DNA from 2 places in the Martinezella jaguaris genome. Region 2 is predicted to be linked to the other one. Evidence: predicted binding sites of a transcription regulator. Region 2 holds the regulator's gene; the other holds the start of a gene.
The links. The regulator PhoB, encoded in region 2, activates phosphate uptake and scavenging genes when phosphate is short. The targets are predictions, from matches to a motif close to TGTCATNNANCTGTCAT.

Region 1: a site for PhoB is predicted at 1,937-1,953, ahead of phnF (phosphonate metabolism transcriptional regulator PhnF). Genes of this name have one in related genera too.

The regions. Positions count from the first base shown of each region.
Region 1 is NZ_CP032694.1:422,349-425,760, reverse strand. Features, by position in the region: gene CCGE525_RS02035 (aldo/keto reductase) at 9-1,004, shown strand; gene phnF (phosphonate metabolism transcriptional regulator PhnF) at 1,110-1,859, opposite strand; gene phnG (phosphonate C-P lyase system protein PhnG) at 2,099-2,581, shown strand; gene phnH (phosphonate C-P lyase system protein PhnH) at 2,578-3,180, shown strand; gene CCGE525_RS02015 (carbon-phosphorus lyase complex subunit) at 3,185-3,412, shown strand, end outside.
Region 2 is NZ_CP032694.1:743,980-747,391, reverse strand. Features, by position in the region: gene CCGE525_RS03690 (aspartate aminotransferase family protein) at 1-678, opposite strand, end outside; gene CCGE525_RS03685 (GcrA family cell cycle regulator) at 1,105-1,629, shown strand; gene phoB (phosphate regulon transcriptional regulator PhoB) at 1,715-2,398, opposite strand; gene phoU (phosphate signaling complex protein PhoU) at 2,431-3,144, opposite strand; gene pstB (phosphate ABC transporter ATP-binding protein PstB) at 3,196-3,412, opposite strand, start outside.

The DNA of each region.
Region 1 (3,412 bases), 320 kb from region 2:
ACACGATTATGAAAACCCGCAAACTCGGCAAGGAACTCACCGTATCCGCCGTCGGCCTCGGCTGCATGGGCATGAGCTTCGCCTATGGCGCGACCAATGACGACGAGTCCATCAAGACGCTGCATCGGGCCGTCGATCTCGGCGTCACCTTTTTCGATACCGCCGAAACATACGGTCCCTTCACCAATGAGGTGCTGGTCGGCCGTGCGCTGAAGCCCGTCCGGGATCGCGTCGTGATCGCAACGAAATTCGGCTTCAAGCTCGATCTGGAAAAATCTGGTCCGGCGGCGATGGTCGGCGTCGACAGCCGGCCCGAGCATGTGAAAGAGGTGGCCGAAGCCTCGCTGAAGCGCCTCGATACCGATGTCATCGACCTCTTCTACCAACACCGCGTCGATCCGAACGTTCCGATCGAAGATACCGTCGGCGCAATGGCGGAGCTGGTGAAGGAGGGCAAGGTGCGTGCGCTCGGGCTTTCCGAAGCAAGTGCCTCCACCATCCGCCGCGCCCATGCCGTGCATCCGATTGCCGCCGTACAAAGCGAATACTCACTGTGGAGCCGCGATCCGGAGGAAGAGGTGCTGGCCGCCTGCCGTGAACTCGGCATCGGCTTCGTACCTTATAGCCCGCTCGGCCGCGGCTTCCTGACCGGTGCGATCCGCAATATGAGCGATCTCGCAGCCGACGATTTCCGCCGCAACGTGCCGCGTTTCCAGGGCGAGAACTTCGACGCCAACGCCGCCCTCGTCGCCAAGCTCGAAGCCTTCGCCAAGAACAATGGCGTCACTGCGGCGCAGTTGGCGCTCGCCTGGGTGCTGCACCAAGGCGATGACATCGTACCGATCCCCGGCGCCCGCAAGTTGCACCATCTGGAGCAGAATGCCGCCGCCGCCGACATCACGCTCTCGGCCGGCGAAGTTCAGGAACTGAGCGACATCATTCCGCTCGAACAAGTGGCGGGCAAACGCTACTCCGACTCGGGGCTGGCGATGACCAACCGGTAAGTCTATTCTTCGTTTCAGCATTACCCAAAATCGGCATCGGCCTCATCGCTGGTGCCGATTTTTTGTTTTTCAATAGCGCAGATCGAGATGGAAAGCGCGATGCACTTATTCGATAACGAGCTGGACGCGGTCGCCGGAGAAGCAGGAGATGCCGAAGGAAATCGGGCGTCCCTCGGTATCGACGTCGACCTTGTGGATTTCGATCACCGGCCGCGTCTTCGGCAATTTCAAGGTCTTGGCTTCGCGCACGCTTGGCAGGCGGGCAATGATGCGGGTGCTTTTGCGCTTGTAATCGTTGATCCCGAAGGAGCGGTAGGCGACGGTGCGCGACGGATTCAGCCGCAGCAATTCGTCAATGCCGCGGAAGCGTTCAGCGGGAAAATAGCTGCGTGCCATGCTGAGCGGCCGGCCGCTGACCTCACCCATAGAGTCGATCACCACCACTTCGGCGCCACGCGGCAATTCGAGATTGCGCAATGTGACGGCATCGGCCTCCTCGACCGTGCTTGCCAGGATCCGCCGCTGGCTTTCGAGGCTGGCGCGACTCATATTTTCGGTCCAACGCGTGCGCTCGCCGAGCGCATAGGGAATTGCGTCTTCTGCAACAAACAGGCCGCGTCCATGTTCAATGCGAATCAGGCCTTCCTTTTCCAGCTCGGCCAGCGCCCGGCGGACGGTGAAGCGGCTGACGTCGAAATGGCGGGCCATGTCGAGTTCGGTCATCAACTGCATGCCGGCAACAAGCTTGCCGTTGCGGATATCCTCACGAAGCGACAACGCGACACTACGCCACAGCCGGCCGCGCTCGTGACCCTCGCCACTACGGATGTCACCGGTTTCTGCCATTGAAGCCATGTTTCCGATCCTTTGCGCATGGCCGCCCGGCCAGGTTTCATCGGGAGACTTCGCCTCACCGAAATCATTTCTGCCATCGTCATAAGGGTGAAATAGACGGTCTGTAAAGGTCCGTACTGCGAAAATAAGGTACGGACCTTTGTTATATTGGGTTTGCGATTTCCCGTGTTTCTCCGCCGCCAAAGACATCGCGGTGGACGCGCGGTCATGACCGCAAACCGGCTTTCCTCGGGGGCGAGATGGTGCAAGACGATACACAAGACGTAGCGGCTGGCGACAATGCCGACCGGAAGCGCTGGATGGGCATCCTGGCCCGCGCCGGCCGCAGTGAACTGGAAGAGGCCTGGAGCGCTTTGCGTGAGCAGCCGGCCTATGAATGGCTGCGCCAGCCGGAGGTTGGCCTCGTGATGGTGCGGGCGCGAGCCGGCGGCACGGGCGACGCCTTCAACATGACCGAGATGAGCATGACGCGCTGCGCACTGCGGCTTGCCGACGGCACGACCGGTTATGCCTATGTCCAAGGCCGCGACACCAGGCAGGCGGAGCTTGCCGCTGTGTTCGATGCGCTGATGCAGAAGCCGGAGCATCGTTTCGCGATCGCCAGCACGGTCATCGAACGCCTCGAAGGCAAACAGGCCGAACGGCGGCAACAGAAGAGCCTGAAAGCCGCCTCCACCAAAGTCGAATTCTTCACCATGGTGCGCGCGGAGACGAAGAAATGAGCGTCGCTATCGATACGAGAAACCTTAAGCCGGGCTTTGCCGAGCCGATTTTCGATACCCAGGCGACCTTTCGCGGCATTCTCGACGCCACGGCCTATCCCGGTCGTGTCCAAGCGCTGGATCGGCTTGCCGACGTGCCCGACCTCCTGATGCCGGCGACGGCCGCGATCGTGCTGACCCTCCTCGATTTCGAGACGCCAGTCTGGCTCGACCTCGAAAACACCTCGGCCGCCGCAAACTATATCCGCTTCCATGCCGGTTCGCCGCTGGTCTCCGATACCGCCATCTGCCGCTTCGCCATCCTGACGACGGCGTCGGAGATGCCGCCGCTGTCGGCCTTTTCCTTCGGCGACGACAAATATCCCGACACATCCTGCACGCTCATCGTGCAGGCTCCGTCGCTGACCTCGGGAAAACCGATGCGCTGGACCGGCCCGGGCATACAGCATGCTACGACCTGCAGTATTGACGGGTTGCCGGACGGATTCTGGCAGGATTGGGACGACAATCACGGGCTCTATCCGATGGGCGTCGATGTGATTTTCGTGAGCGGCAGCGATATCATCGGCCTGCCGCGCGGCATCAGAGTGGAGGCATAATCCCATGTATGTTGCAGTCAAAGGCGGCGAACGCGCCATTTTGAATTCCCACAAGCTGATTGCCGAGGAGCGGCGCGGCGATACGTCGGAACCGGAGCTTTCGGTCGGCCAGATCGAAAGCCAGTTCGGCCTCGCCGTCGATCGGGTCATGACCGAAGGCTCGCTCTACGATCGCGAATTGGCAGCACTGGCGCTGAAGCAGGCGCAGGGCGACGTAGTGGAGGCCGTGTTC
Region 2 (3,412 bases):
GCCGGTGCGGCCGACGCCGGTCTGAACTTCGTCGAGGACCAGAAGCAGACCATGCTCGTCGCAGATCTGACGCAGCCCGCGCAAGAACTCATTCGTCGCCGGGCGGATACCACCCTCGCCCTGAACAGGTTCGATCAGAATGGCGGCCGTCTCATTGGTAACGGCGGCACGCACCGCGTCGAGATCGCCGAAGGGTACCTGGTCGAATCCAGGCGCCTTCGGGCCGAAACCTTCGAGATATTTCTCCTGACCGCCGGCGGCGATCGTCGCGATCGTGCGGCCGTGGAAAGCGCCTTCGAAGGTGATGATATGGTATCTCTCGGGATGACCCTTGGCGAACTGGTAGCGCCGTGCCGTCTTGATGGCGCATTCCAGCGCCTCGGCGCCCGAATTGGTGAAGAACACCTTGTCGGCGAAGGTGGCTTCCGTCAGGCGCTTCGACAGCTTCTCCTGGCCCGGCACCTCATAGAGGTTGGACAGGTGCCAGACCTTGTCGGCCTGCGACTTCAGCTCTGCAACCAGATGGGGATGCGCATGGCCGAGCGCATTCACCGCGACGCCGGCGGCGAAATCGAGATAGCGTTCGCCGGTTTCTGTGATCAGCCATACGCCTTCGCCTCGCTCGAACCGCAGCGGAGCACGCACATAGGTGTCATAAAGCGGCGCGGTTTCAGCCATGGCCCATATCTCCTCGATCACAACCTTTAGGGCCAATCGTTTCCTTCGAGTGAAACGGGCCCAGAAAAATCAAAATGCCGCCTTGCGGCGGCCTGAGGCACTATTGATGTTTTGCACCGCGATGTCAACAAAACTGGCGATTTAGCAGGTGCGGCAGAGCGCCTCTGGAGGGACGGCTCGTCTTTGACAACTTATATTGCATAAATGCCACTCACCTATAGCAAGTTGGGGAAAACCTCGAAATCGATTCTCCAAGATTCCCGCGACTCTTGTCACGGAGTCAGCCTCACACTAGGTTAAAAACCAATTACTAGACTGCATGCGGCGGAACTAGTCACCACAATTTTAAAGCGTTTCACGCCTCGACCCAATGCGAGGCAATGGTGAGGGATTCTGCCATCAGAAACGCGACAGCGGAGACAGGGCATGAATTGGACAGACGAACGCGTCGAGAAGCTGAAGAAGCTGTGGTCCGAAGGTTTGAGCGCCAGCCAGATCGCGGCACAGCTCGGTGGTGTCAGTCGTAATGCCGTCATCGGCAAAGTGCATCGCTTGAGCCTGCCGGGCCGGGCCAAGGCCGGCGGAGCGGCAACGACGGCTCGAGCGCCAAAACGCAATACCTCGGCACCACGCGCGCCGAATTACGCCTCGCGCGTTGCAACCCGCACGGTTACCCGCCAGCAGGGTGCGACAATGCTCAAGGAAGAGGTCGAGATCGATACCGTCCACGAGATCGAATATCGTCCGGCCGCCAATGTGGTGGTTCCGATCTCGCGCCGTCTCGGCCTGACGGAACTCACCGAACGCACCTGCAAGTGGCCAGTCGGCGACCCGCTGAAGGACGATTTTCACTTCTGCGGCAACGACAGCCCGGACTCTTCGCCCTACTGCACCTACCATCAGCGCCTGGCTTATCAGCCGGTCCATGATCGGCGCCGAGCGGCACACTGAACCACATCAGCCAAATGAAAGAAACGGGCCGAAAGGCCCGTTTTCTGTTTCCGCCGCTCTGCAAAAAACCAGTCGGATGATCCGATCAGGCCTCCATGGAATAACCCGCGCCGCGAACGGTGCGAATGACGTCCTGCATATTGGAGAAATTCAGGGCCTTGCGCAGGCGACCGACATGCACATCGACAGTGCGTTCGTCGACATAGATATCGTGTCCCCATACACCGTCGAGCAACTGCGAACGCGAGAATACGCGGCCCGGCGAGGACATCAGGAATTCCAGCAGGCGGAATTCCGTCGGCCCCAACCGCACTTCGCGGCTCTTGCGGTGAACGCGATGGGTCTCGCGGTCCAGCTCGATATCGCCACAGCGCAACACCGTGGAGAGAACCTCCGGGCGGGCTCTGCGCAGCATCGCCTTGACGCGAGCCATCAGCTCCGGCGTCGAGAACGGCTTGACGACATAGTCGTCCGCGCCGGTGGAAAGGCCGCGCACGCGCTCGCTTTCCTCGCCGCGGGCCGTGAGCATGATGATCGGCAGGCGCTCCGTCTCCGGCCGCATGCGCAGCCGGCGGCAGAGTTCGATGCCGGACACGCCGGGGAGCATCCAGTCGAGGATCAGAAGATCGGGGATGCGCTCCTGGAGGCGCAGCTCGGCTTCATCGCCTCTCAGGATAGTGTCGACCTCGAAGCCTTCGGCCTCGAGGTTATAGCGCAGCAGAACGCTTAGCGCTTCCTCGTCTTCTACAACAGCTACTCTCGGAACCATGCGCCTCTGGTCTCCCTCTCTTGGCTTCTACGTTATTCCGTCACTGCACCGACGGTATTGGCAGTATCGTCTTTCGGGCGCTCGCCTTCGGGCTGAGCACCGGTCGCCATGTAATAGATCGTCTCGGCGATGTTGGTGGCATGGTCGCCGATGCGCTCGATGTTCTTGGCGCAGAAGAGAAGATGCGTGCAGGTGGTGATGTTGCGCGGATCTTCCATCATGTAGGTCAGCATCTCGCGGAAGAGCGAGGTGTACATGGCGTCGATTTCCTCGTCGCGTTCGCGGATCGATACGGCCTTGTCAGGCGAACGGGTCGTATAGACATCGAGTACTTCCTTGAGCTGGACGAGCGCCAGTTCGGAGAGATGTTCGATGCCGCGGGCGAGACGACGCGGAACGCCGGTGCCCTGCACGGCGATGACGCGCTTGGCGGTGTTCTTGCCGAGATCGCCGACGCGCTCCAGGTCGGAGGCGATGCGGATGGAACCCATGATTTCACGCAGGTCGGCAGCCATCGGCTGGCGGCGAGCGATGGTGACGATCGCCTTGTCGCCGACCTCACGCTCGGCGTGGTCCAGAATGACGTCATCGGAGATGACCTTCTGCGCAAGGCTGGCATCGCCGTTTACCAGTGCGCGGACGCTGTCGCTGACCATCTGCTCCGCCAGGCCGCCCATTTCGGAAATGCGGCGTGTCAGGAATTTTAGGTCTTCGTCATAGGCAGAGAGAATGTGTGTAGAGACCATTTTGCTATCCTCAAGGTGAACGATGTGAAGGGAACCGCGCGGGGAGCATCATCAGCCAAAGCGGCCCATGATGTAATCCTGCGTGCGGAAATCATCGGGATTGGTGAACATCTTATCGGTGTCGTTCTCCTCGACCAGATGGCCGAGGTGAAACATCGCGGTGCGTTGTGAAACGCGGGCTGCTTGCTGCATGGAATGCGTCACGATGACGATCGTGAAGTTTTCCCGCAGCTCATGTATGAGTTCCTCGACTTTGGCGGTGGCGATC